4 regions of the Halomonas sp. CKK8 genome follow, and region 2 is predicted to be linked to each of the others. Evidence: predicted binding sites of a transcription regulator. Region 2 holds the regulator's gene; each other region holds the start of a gene.
What was found. Region 2 encodes sigma-54, which starts transcription at its own class of promoters, with help from an activator protein. Its sites were predicted from a motif close to TGGCACNNNNNTTGCTNT; they were not measured.
Positions count from the first base shown of each region.

Region 1: the regulator sigma-54 is predicted to act here: its motif matches at 972-989, upstream of P8934_RS04060 (HAD-IIB family hydrolase).
Region 3: the regulator sigma-54 is predicted to act here: its motif matches at 1,744-1,761, upstream of glnA (glutamate--ammonia ligase).
Region 4: the regulator sigma-54 is predicted to act here: its motif matches at 1,464-1,481, upstream of P8934_RS12910 (CmpA/NrtA family ABC transporter substrate-binding protein).

Region 1 is NZ_CP121193.1:852,728-855,815, forward strand. It holds gene glyA (serine hydroxymethyltransferase) at 1-810, shown strand, start outside; gene P8934_RS04060 (HAD-IIB family hydrolase) at 1,027-1,941, shown strand; gene P8934_RS04065 (glycosyl transferase) at 1,938-3,088, shown strand, end outside.
Region 2 is NZ_CP121193.1:1,330,173-1,333,260, reverse strand. It holds gene lptB (LPS export ABC transporter ATP-binding protein) at 1-474, shown strand, start outside; gene P8934_RS06270 (RNA polymerase factor sigma-54) at 617-2,041, shown strand; gene raiA (ribosome-associated translation inhibitor RaiA) at 2,212-2,520, shown strand; gene ptsN (PTS IIA-like nitrogen regulatory protein PtsN) at 2,527-3,012, shown strand; gene rapZ (RNase adapter RapZ) at 3,063-3,088, shown strand, end outside.
Region 3 is NZ_CP121193.1:3,648,003-3,651,090, reverse strand. It holds gene typA (translational GTPase TypA) at 1-655, opposite strand, end outside; gene P8934_RS17255 (glycosyltransferase) at 798-1,337, opposite strand; gene glnA (glutamate--ammonia ligase) at 1,900-3,088, shown strand, end outside.
Region 4 is NZ_CP121193.1:2,724,530-2,727,617, forward strand. It holds gene P8934_RS12905 (sigma 54-interacting transcriptional regulator) at 1-1,277, opposite strand, end outside; gene P8934_RS12910 (CmpA/NrtA family ABC transporter substrate-binding protein) at 1,576-3,012, shown strand; gene ntrB (nitrate ABC transporter permease) at 3,014-3,088, shown strand, end outside.

The DNA of each region.
Region 1 (3,088 bases), 480 kb from region 2:
ATCGACTATGACGAGGTGGCGGCCCTGGCTCGCGAGCATCAGCCCAAGATGATCATCGCCGGCTTCTCCGCCTACTCCCAGGTCATCGACTGGGCGAAGTTCCGCGAGATCGCCGACGAGGTGGGCGCCTACCTGCTGGTCGACATGGCCCATGTGGCGGGCCTGGTGGCCGCCGGCGTCTATCCGACCCCGCTGCCCCACGCCCATGTGGTCACCACCACCACCCACAAGACCCTGCGCGGCCCGCGTGGCGGCCTGATCCTCTCCGCCGAGGGCGACGAGGCCATCGAGAAGAAGCTGCAGTCCGCCGTCTTCCCGGGCGGGCAGGGCGGCCCGCTGGAGCACGTCATCGCCGCCAAGGCGATCTGCTTCAAGGAGGCCATGGAGCCCGAGTTCAAGACCTACCAGCAGCAGGTGGTCAAGAACGCCCAGGCCATGGCCGGGGTGTTCATCGAGCGCGGCTTCGAGGTGGTCTCCGGCGGCACCGAGGACCACCTCTTCCTGCTCTCGCTGATCAAGCAGGGCCTGACCGGCAAGGACGCGGACGCCGCCCTGGGGCGGGCCCACATCACCGTCAACAAGAACGCCGTGCCCGGCGACCCGCAGAGCCCCTTCGTCACCTCGGGCCTGCGCATCGGCACCCCGGCGGTGGCCACCCGTGGCTTCGGCGAGGCGGAGTGCCAGGAACTCGCCGGCTGGATCTGCGACATCCTCGACGTCATGGCTGCGGGGGACGACACCGCCGCCATCGAGGCCGAGGTCAAAGCGAAGGTCGAGGCGGTCTGCGCCCGCCTGCCGGTCTATCGCTGAGACGCCCTGTCGCTGACTGACCCCGGCTGAGGCCAGGGCCCGAGCGCCCCGCCAGGATGCACCATGGCGGGGCGTTTTCTTGCCTGCGACGGGTGCAGCCGTGTCGACGCCCGGGCGTGCCTCACCGTGAGGCCCCAAGGGACGGGCGCTCTGTCCCGCTCTGGCACGCGCCCTGCATGGGGCATGGCGAGTCCACGACCCGGAGCCCGAGACGCCATGCCCTCGATACCCGCCTCGCCCCCTGACCCCACCCGGCGCCCGCGCCTGCTCTTCACCGACCTGGATGGCTCGCTGCTCGACCACCACGGCTACGACTGGTCGCCGGCCCGTGACTGGCTGGCTCGTCTGAAGGAACTCGGGGTGCCGGTGATCCCGGTGACCAGCAAGACCCGCAGCGAGGTCGTGCCGCTGCGTCGAGAACTCGGCCTCGAGGGGGCGCCCTTCATCGCCGAGAACGGCGCCCTGGCCGGGCTGCCGCCAGCCTGGTGCCATGCCCGGCTGGATCGCGGCGTTGCCGCCGATGGCCTGGCGATCAGGACCCTGGGCGTCGATATCGGCCTCATCCGCCAGCGCCTCTGGGTCTGGCGGGAGCGGCTGGGGGTATGCTTCACCACCATGAGCGAGATGCCCCTCGACGACCTGGTGGCCTTCACCGGCCTGTCGGAGCCACAGGCGCGCCTGGCGCGGCTGCGCGAGGGCAGCGAGCCGCTGCTCTGGGAGGACTCGGACGACGGTCTCGCACGTTTCCGGGAGGGGCTCGAGGGCGACGGCCTGCGCCTGGTGCGCGGCGGGCGCTTCTGGCACGTCACCGGGGATTGCCACAAGGGCAGTGCCGTCGCCTGGCTGATCGAGCGCTTCCAGGCGCTGCGTGGCAGCCGTCCCCAGACTCTGGCGCTGGGGGACGGTCCCAACGATATTCCCATGCTCGAGATGGTGGACCAGGCGGTGGTGATCCGCGGCTGCCATGGCCTGGCGGTGTCGCCGAAGCAGCCGGCGCTCTATCGCAGCGAGGCCACCGGTCCCGCCGGCTGGGCCGAGGGGGTGGCCCACTGGTGGGGGCGAGCCGAGCGCCGGCCAGGGCCGGCGGTGAGCCACGCCAGCCGTGACGGGGCTGGGAGGGCGACGGCATGAGCGACTTCCACCAGAACGGCATCATCACCGACTTCCACAACCTGACCCGCCGGCCACTGGCGGCCCTCGAGGAGGAGCTGGTCGCCTTCTCCGCCCGTCGCCCCATGAGCCTGATCCTGCCGTCGCTCTACGCCGAGCTGGAGGGGCCGGCGCTGGCCCATATCGTCGAGGAGCTCCGCCGGGTGCCCTATCTCGCCGAGGTGGTGATCGGTCTCGATCGCGCCGACCGTGATCAGTTCCTGCAGGCCCGGAAATTCTTCTCCCGCCTGCCCCAGCACCACCGCATCCTGTGGAACGACGGTCCCCGGCTGCGGGCGCTGGATGCCGAGCTCGAGGCGCAGGGCCTGGCGCCCCAGCAGCCCGGCAAGGGGCGCAACGTCTGGTACTGCGCCGGCTACGTCCAGGCCTCCGGACGCGGCCGGGTGGTGGCGCTGCACGACTGCGATATCCTCACCTACGACCGCGGCCTGCTGGCGCGGCTCTTCTATCCGGTGGCCCATCCCCACTTCCACTACGAATTCTGCAAGGGCTACTACCCGCGTATCGCCGAGGGCCGGCTCAACGGCCGGGTCTCGCGGCTGATGGTCACCCCGCTGCTGCGCGCGCTCAAGCAGATGCATGGCCCGCTGCCCTACCTGGAGTACCTGGACAGCTACCGCTATGCGCTCTCCGGCGAGTTCTCCATGCGCAGCGAGGTGCTCGACGGCATCCGCATTCCCGCCGACTGGGGGCTGGAGATCGGCGTGCTCTCCGAGGTACACCGCAACTATTCCACCAAGCGGCTCTGCCAGGTGGACCTGGCCGATGCCTACGACCACAAGCACCAGCCGGTCTCCGCCGAGGACGCCTCCGGCGGCCTCAACCGCATGAGCCTGGACATCGCCAAGGCGCTCTACCGCAAGCTCGCCACCCAGGGCGTGACCTTCAGCGCCGAGGGCTTTCGTACCCTGAAGGCGACCTACTATCGCCTGGCGCTGGACCTGATCGAGGCCTATGACCACGATGCCGTGATGAACGGCCTGCGCCTCGACCGCCACGCCGAGGAGCAGGCGGTGGAGCTGTTCGCCGCCAACCTGCTCGAGGCCGGCAGCGCCTTTCTCGACAATCCCGGCGAGCGGCCCTTTATCCCCAGCTGGAACCGGGTGCG
Region 2 (3,088 bases):
CAGGAGGCCTCGATCTTTCGCAAGCTGTCGGTCGCCGACAACATCATGGCGATCCTCGAGACCCGCCGGGACCTCGACCGCGCCGGGCGCCGGGCCCGGCTCGAGCAGCTGCTCGAGGACTTCCACGTGACGCATATCCGCGACAACCTCGGCATGAGCCTCTCCGGGGGCGAACGCCGCCGGGTCGAGATTGCCAGGGCCCTGGCCACGGAACCCGCCTTCATCCTGCTCGACGAACCCTTCGCCGGGGTCGACCCCATCTCGGTGGGCGAGATCAAGGGCATCATCCGCCAGCTCAAGGCCCGTGACATCGGGGTGCTGATCACCGACCACAATGTCCGCGAGACCCTCGACATCTGCGACACCGCCTACATCGTCGGTGACGGGCGCATCATCGCCGAGGGCAATGCCGAGGCGATCCTCGCCGACCAGCGGGTCCGCGAGGTCTACCTCGGCGAGGACTTCCGCCTCTGACCGCAATCATCTGATATGTCTGTCGTTATTCCGCGACGGCATGAAGATTGCGCATGGCACGATTGTTGCAGATTTTGCGCTTGCATGCCCCCTGGCCAGCGGCTAGGGTTGGGGTTTTCGGCAAGTCGAGGGCATTCGTCTCATGGCCATGAAGGCGTCCCTGCAACTGCGCGTCGGCACCCAGCTGACCATGACCCCGCAGCTGCAGCAGGCCATCGCCCTGCTGCAGCTCTCGACCCTGGATCTGCGCCAGGAGATCCAGCAGGCGCTGGAATCCAACCCGATGCTCGAGGTCGAGGACGACTTCGGCGAGCAGGCGGTGAGCGAGGCCCCCGACGAGGAGTGGGCCAGCGAGATACCCGACCAGCTCAGCACCGACAGCGACTGGTCCGACACCTACCAGGACCTGGGTACCGCGCCCGCCGGCGGCAGCGGCGAGGGGCCGGACTTCGAGCGCCAGGCCACGGGCCAGAGCCTCCAGGGCCACCTGGCCTGGCAGCTCGCCATGACCGACCTGGACGAGCGCCAGCTGCGCATCGCCGAGAGCCTGATCGATGGCGTCAACGGCGACGGCTACCTGACCCAACCCCTGGAGGAGATCCGTGACGGCTTGAGGGCCCAGGGGCTCGAAGGTCTCAAGACCCGCGAGGTCGAGCAGGTGCTGCTGCGCCTGCAGCAGTTCGAGCCCACGGGGGTCTTCGCCCGCGACCTGCGCGAGTGCCTGATGCTGCAGCTGGCCACCCTGCCCGATGACACCCCGCTGCTGCCCCAGGCGCGCCGCCTGGTCCGCCAGTTCCTCGAGGCGCTCGCCGGCGACGACCGCCGCCTGCTCAAGCGCCGGCTGGGGCTCGACGATGACGCCCTGGACACGGTGATCGCGCTGGTACGCTCCCTGGACCCCCGACCCGGCAGCGGCTTCACCGACAGCGATGGCGCCTATGTCATCCCCGACCTGATCGCCCGCCATACCCGCGATGGCTGGCAGGTGGAGCTGAACCCGGAGGCCATGCCGCGGCTGCGGATCCAGCCCGACTATGCCGCCCTGATCCGACGGGCCGACAAGAGCGAGGACAACCAGTTCCTCAAGGACCACCTGCAGGAGGCTCGCTGGCTGATGAAGAGCCTCTCCAGCCGCAACGACACCCTGCTGCGCGTGGGCCGGGAGATCATGGTGCGCCAGCTCGACTTCCTGGAGCACGGCGAGGAGGCGATGAAACCGCTGATCCTGGCCGACATCGCCCAGGTGGTGGAGATGCACGAATCGACCATCTCGCGGGTCACCACCCAGAAGTTCATCCACACCCCGCGCGGGATGTTCGAGCTCAAGTACTTCTTCTCCAGCCAGGTGGGGGGCGGCAGCGGCGAGGGGGATGCCCACTCCAGCACTGCCATCCGGGCGCGCATCCGCAAGCTGATCCAGGACGAGCCAGCACGCAAGCCGCTCTCCGACAGCCGGCTGGTCACCCTGCTCGAGGAGGCCGGCATCAGCGTCGCGCGGCGCACGGTCGCGAAGTACCGCGAGGCGATGGGCATCCCCTCCTCCAGCGAGCGCAAGCGGCTGCGTTGACGCCTGCCGCTGGCGCTCCCGCAGCCGCCGGACTTCCTCCTCCCTCGTGGACGCAAGCAGTTGAAATGACGCCGGTCATGCGCCCCTCGAATCCCCTCGACCGAGGGGGTATGCAGGGCAGCAAAAAGGGTTACAATCGACCCATAACCCGAAAGAGCAAGGAGCGTGTCATGCAAGTCAATATCACCGGCCATCATGTGGAACTGACCGACGCCCTGCGTGACTATGTGCAAGAGAAGCTCACCCGCGTCGAGCGCCACTACGACAACATCACCAACGTGCAGGTCACCCTCTCCGTGGAGAAGGAGCGCCAGCAGGCGGCCTGTACCCTGCATGCTGCCGGTGCCGACCTCCATGCCGAGGCCATGGAAAATGACATGTATGCCGCCATCGATGCCCTGGCCGACAAGCTCGACCGCCAGCTGGTCAAGCACAAGGAAAAGGCCCAGGCCCGCGCCCAGGGCGCCGGCGCCCGCTGATCCGTCATGACACTGGACGCCATCCTGCCCCCCGAGCGCACCCTCTTCGATGTGCCCGGGGGGAGCAAGAAACGGGTGCTAGAGTTCTTCAGCACCTTCATTGCCCAGAACACCCCCAGCCTCGACAGCCAGGAGGTCTTCAGCCGGCTGATCGGGCGCGAGCGGCTGGGCAGTACCGGTATCGGCAACGGGGTCGCCATCCCCCATGCCCGCAACCCCCACTGCAAGGCGCCCATCGCCGGCTTCCTCAAGCTGGCCGAGCCAGTGGACTTCGACGCCATCGACGGCGAGCCGGTCGACCTGGTCTTCGTGCTGCTGGTCCCGGAGGAGGCCGACGAGGCCCACCTCGCCCTGCTCGGCCAGGTGGCCGGCGTGATGAACGATGCCGACACCCGTGCCCGTCTGCGCCACAGCAGCAGCCAGCGCGAACTCCATGAGCGCCTCACGGAGGCGATCCGACGACAGGCCCCGGCCGGCAGCCAGGGAGGCTGACCCCTCCCGCCTCGGGCCTGCCCGGCCACCCCCATGACCAGGAGACCCGCATGCAGCTTGTGATCATCAGTGGCCG
Region 3 (3,088 bases), 1.7 Mb from region 2:
AGTCCAGCGCGGAGATCTGCATCTGGAAGGGGCCGTCGAGCTCGACCTTGGGCGGCTCGACGATGTCGACGATGGACTGGAACATGGGGGTCATGTCCTCGGCCAGCTCATCGGGGTCCGGCCCGGCGATGCCGTTGAGCGCCGAACAGTAGATGATCGGGAAGTCGAGCTGGTCGTCGCTGGCGCCGAGGTTGTCGAACAGGTCGAAGATCTGGTCGATGACCCAGTCGGGGCGGGCGCCGGGGCGGTCGATCTTGTTGACCACCACGATGGGCTTGAGGCCCTGGTCGAAGGCCTTCTGGGTGACGAAGCGGGTCTGCGGCATGGGGCCGTCGACCGCATCGACCAGCAGCAGCACGGAGTCGACCATGGACATGACGCGCTCGACCTCGCCACCGAAGTCGGCGTGTCCCGGCGTGTCGACGATGTTGATGTGGTAGTACTGGCCGTCGGGGGCCTGCCAGCGGATCGCCGTATTCTTGGCCAGGATGGTGATGCCGCGCTCCTTCTCCTGGTCATTGGAGTCCATGATGCGCTCCTGCCCCTCGGCCTTGCGGTCGAGCGTGCCGGACTGGCTGAGCAGTTTGTCGACCAGGGTGGTCTTGCCGTGGTCGACGTGAGCGATGATGGCGATGTTGCGAAGGTTATCGATCACGACGGGATCCTGCTGACAAAATTGGGGGCGCATTATAGGGGCAGGGCGATGACGGCTACCAGCGTTGTCGCGGGGAATCTTGCGGTAGCACGGTATATCAGTGGCTTGGGAGACTCCGCGGGGTCGCCAGTTCGGCCGCGGCTCAGGCCACCACGGCAGTGATCCTTGCCTGACAGGCATGCAGGCGCTCGATCAGGTCGGGCAGGGCCTCGGCGTCGAGTGCCGGGTCGCAGCCGCCGATGCGCTCGAACCAGGCCCGCGACACGCAGAGGGTATCCGCGGGCGTGCGGTGGCGCAGGCGTAGCCAGAGCTGCGCCAGCCGGCTGGTGCTCGTGGTGGTCAGCACCACCGCATCCCGGCTGTGCTTCTCGATGTCCTCCAGCGCCTTCGTCAGCCAGCCGGCGGGGATGGCGCGACCCCGGGCCGGGAACAGCAGCGCCTGTCCCTGGCAGTGGGCCACGGCCGTGTTGAGGCGATCCCCCAGCGGGGTGCCCTCGGTGGTCACGATGCGCACGTCATGCCCGCTCACCAGGCGCAGCAGGCGCGAGTCCTCGGTATCGTCGGCGAGCACCACTTCCAGGCGCAGGTCGCGCCGCTGGTGCAGCGGGCGAAGGGCTGCCAGGCGGCGGGGGAGACCGGCACCCGCGGAGCGGGCATCGAGGAGGATGCTGCAGACGATCATGCTCGTGCCGGCTCCAGTGGTAGGTCGTGCGCGGGTTGGGATGGCATGGCGCCATGTCCGGAACCCGCGCCATCGCCGGCCGGCGCCGCCATGCATGTAAGTGAGTGTAGTTTTTGGTTGTGAAGCGTATCAATGAGGCGGCGGACTGATATTTCTGCGCGCGAGCCATGACTTGCCGGCCGCCTCGGGCATGAGGTGCGCCATCAGCGGGCAAGGGGTCGGCGAAGCGCTCCAGAATGGTGCGTTAGGGGGTCTTGGTGCACCTATATGGTGCGAACAGCTGGCTGGCTTCCCGCTTCCGCGGGCACCATGGGGTGGCTGGTGCAGGAGAGGGTTCGGAAGGCAGTCTTGAAAGGCACGTTGAATCAATGGGATACGAGGTGAGTGGAAGGAAACGGTGCAAGGTTGGCACGCTGCCTGCATTGTTCTGGGCAGTGCCATGTTCGTGCATGGCGGTCGTGGGCAGCGCTGCCGCGGCATGCTACAACACGTGCTGGGATCGCCAGCGCCATTGCATTACCTCAGCCCAACCTTTCGAGCCTAGCTCACAGTGGAGGACATCATGTCTGCCAAGACTCTCGCCCTGATTGAAGAACATGACGTGAAGTGGGTCGATCTGCGCTTCACCGATACCCGCGGCAAGGAGCAGCACGTCACCATCCCGGCCCGTGACGTCGATGAGGAATTTTTCGAGAACGGCCAGATGTTCGACGGTTCCTCCATCTCTGGCTGGAAGGGCATCAACGAGTCGGACATGATCCTGCGACCGGAGGATGGCACCGCCTTCCTCGACCCCTTCACCGAGGACGCCACCCTGGTGCTGCGCTGCGACATCATCGAGCCGGCCACCATGCAGGGCTACGAGCGTGACCCGCGCTCCATCGCCAAGCGCGCCGAGGCCTACCTGCAGTCCTCCGGCCTGGGCGACACCGCCTTCTTCGGCCCGGAGCCCGAGTTCTTCATCTTCGACGAGGTGCACTGGAAGTCCGACATCGAGGGCTCCATGTACAAGATCACCTCCGAGGAGGGCGCCTGGGCGACCGACCGTCCCGTCGAGGGCGGCAACCTGGCCCACCGTCCGCGGGTCAAGGGCGGCTACTTCCCGGTCCCGCCGGTGGACAGCTTCCACGACATCCGCGGCGCCATGTGCAACACCCTGGAGGCCATCGGCCAGTCCGTCGAGGTGCACCACCACGAGGTGGCCAACGCCGGCCAGAACGAGATCGGTGTGAAGTTCAACACCCTCGTGAAGAAGGCCGACGAGGTCCAGGAGATGAAGTACGTGATCCACAACGTGGCTCACGCCTACGGCAAGACCGCCACCTTCATGCCCAAGCCGCTGGTCGGCGACAACGGCAGCGGCATGCACGTCCACCAGTCCTTCTGGAAGGATGGCGTCAACCAGTTCGCCGGTGACGAGTACGCTGGCCTCTCCGAGATGGCGCTCTACTACATCGGCGGCATCATCAAGCACGCCCGTGCCCTGAACGCCTTCACCAATGCTTCCACCAACTCCTACAAGCGCCTGGTGCCGGGCTTCGAGGCGCCGGTGATGCTGGCCTACAGCGCCCGCAACCGCTCCGCTTCGCTGCGCATCCCCTACACCGCGAGCCCCAAGGGCAAGCGCGTCGAGACCCGCTTCCCGGACCCGACCGCCAACCCCTACCTGGCCTTCGCGGCGATGCTGATGGCCGGCATCGACGGCATCAAGAACAAGATCCACCCCGGCGACCCCATGGACAAGAACCTCT
Region 4 (3,088 bases), 1.4 Mb from region 2:
TCGAACTGCTGGTCCTGCAGCACCCTCAGCAGCTTGCCCTGCAGCTCCAGGGGAATCTCCCCGACCTCGTCCAGGAACAGGGTGCCGCCGTCGGCCAGCTCGAAGCGTCCCAGGCGGTCGCTGGTCGCCCCGGTGAAGGCCCCTTTCACATGGCCGAAGAACTCGCTCTCGAACAGGTCCCGGGGGATCGCCGCGCAGTTGACCCGAATCAACGGGCGGTCGCTTCGCGTGCTGTCGGCATGGATGGCGCGGGCGATCAGCTCCTTGCCGGTGCCCGACTCGCCGTGGATCAGCACGTTGGCATCGGTGGGCGCCACCAGGGCGATCTGATGGATCAGCTGGGCCACCGCCGGGCTCTCGCCGACGATCTCGCTGTGGTTGAGTTCGGCGGTGATCTCCTCCTGGAGATACTGGTTCTCGAGCTCCAGGCGGCGCTTCAACGAGCGGACCTCCTCCAGGGCCTCGTGCAGGCGCTGATCGCTCAGCTTGCGCTCGCTGATGTCGCGAAACAGTACCACGGCGCCGACCAGACGACCCATCTCGAAGATCGGCGTGCTGGTGTACTCGACCGGGACCGGATGGCCGTTCTTGTGCCAGAACACCTCGTCATCGACGCGGTGCACCTGGCCATCGCTGAAGGCAGCATGGATCGGGCACTGCTGCACCGGGTATTCGCTGCCGTCACCGCGCGTGTGGTGGAACAGCCGGTGGGCGTCGTGCCCCACCATGTCGGCGGCGCTCCAGCCGAGGATGCGCTCGGCGGCCGGGTTGACGAAGGTGGTCTGGCCCCTGGCGTCGAGCCCGTAGATGCCCTCGCCCGCCGCCCCCAGGATGAGCTGGTTCTGCCCCTCGATGCGCTCGAAGATCTGCTCGATGCGCTGCCAGCCGACCTCCCCACTGCGATGCTGGCGGCCCAGCTCCGCCTGGGCGCGACGGCGCTCGACCTGGTCGCGCTCGTTCAGGGTGAGCAGCAGCTCGGCGCCTCCCGGCAGGGCCACGGCGGAGACCTCGACCCTGTGCGGCTGGCGGCCGAGGTCGAGCAGCACCAGGTCATCCGACCAGGCCGGCGGCGACGTCAGGGCCTCGTCGGTGAAGCTCACCCAGAGCGGGAGCGAGGCGCTCAGGCAGTGGCTGAACGGCCGGTCGTTGAGCGCCTCCGCGCCGCCCCCTATCAGCGCCTCGGCGGCGGGGTTGACCTTCACGACCCGATCCCGGAAGGGATCGACGATCAGCATGGCGTAGGGCGCGACCTGGAAGGCCTGATCGGAGAGGGGCATGACGGCGACTCGCGGGGGGACTCCCCTGTGTACCACACGGCCTGATCCTCGCCCCGAGATTTCGTCAATTTGCTCACGACATTTCGGGAATTACGACATTTCGTGAGAGCTCTTGGGCGCGGCGTGCCGCACATGCCCACCGGCAACCCCCTGACGCCAAATCTTTTTCCCCCGCCTCTGAGGATCTGGCACGACGCTCGCAGATGAATACCAGGCCCAGCGGTCGCGCTGGGCAATCGTCACAACGCCGATGCACCGATCCGCTCCCATCCCGCAGCATCCCTGAGGTGACAATACAATGAACGATCACAACAGCCTGGGTAACCCCTTCGACCATCGCCAATCCCTGATCCATGGCAGCGCCTGCGACTGCCATGACTGCACGGCCACGGCGAGCCACGATGCCGCCTCAAGCGAGGACCACGCGCACCGTGCCGATGCGGCCCATGCGAGGACCGAGCAGCCCCCCCTGCCGGACAGTGAGTCGATGCTCGATCGCGCCGTGGAGAGCGCCCTGGTGCGCGGCATCTTCGGCCACAGCGACATGCATCGTCGCCAGTTCATGAAGCTGGTCGGCGGCGGCACCGCGGCCGCGGCCCTGGCGAGCTTCCTGCCCATGGAGGCAATCAAGGCGGCGGTCAAGGAGGACATGGGGCCCCTGGAGAAGACCAGGCTCAACGTCGGCTTCGTGCCGATCACCTGTGCGACCCCGATCATCATGGCGCATCCCATGGGCTTCTATGAGCGCTATGGCCTGGATGTCTCGGTGATCAAGACCGCCGGCTGGGCCGTGGCCCGCGACAAGTCATTGAACCGCGAGTATGACGCGGCCCACATGCTGACCCCGATGCCCCTGGCCATGACCCTGGGCGCCGGCTCGACCCCCGAGCCCTACATCATGCCAGCCGTCGAGAACATCAACGGCCAGGCGATCGTGCTGCACAATGACCACAAGGAGAAGCGCGATCCCCAGCAGTGGAAGGGCTTCATCTTCGGCGTGCCGTTCGAGTACTCGATGCACAACTTCCTGCTGCGCTACTACGTCGCCGAGCACGGCCTCGATCCCGACCAGGACATCCAGATCCGGGTGATCCCGCCCCCCGAGATGGTCGCCAACCTGCGCGCCGGCAACATCGACGGTTTCCTGTCGCCCGACCCCTTCAACCAGCGCGCCGTCTACGAGCGCATCGGCTTCATCCACCTGCTCACCAAGGAGATCTGGGAGGGCCACCCGTGCTGCGCCTTCGCCACCAGCCAGGCGTTCGCCACCGAGAATCCCAACACCTACGGGGCCCTGCTGCGTTCCATCATCGATGCAACCCAGTACTCGTCCAAGCACGAGAACCGCAAGGAGATCGCCGCCGCGATCGCCCCGACCAACTACCTGAACCAGCCGGTGACGGTGATCGAGCAGGTGCTGACCGGCACCTACGCCGATGGCCTGGGCGGGGTCCAGAGGGTCCCGGATCGCATCGACTTCGACCCCTTCCCCTGGCACTCGATGGCGGTGTGGATCCTTACCCAGATGAAGCGCTGGGGCTACATCGAGGGCGACGTCAACTACCAGCAGATCGCCGAGCAGGTCTACCTGGCGAGCGATGCCGGGAAGGTCATGAGGAAGCTGGGTTACGACGCCCCCGACGAGGCCAGCCGCAACTACGAGATCATGGGCAAGACCTTCGACTACACCCAGCCCGAAGCCTACGTGAAGAGCTTCGCGATCGGGAGGGGGTGACATGGACCGCACGACCACCGAGTGGAATCTCAGTCTCAACATGCGGGCCGCCCTGGTAGCCCTGGTGCTGCTGGTC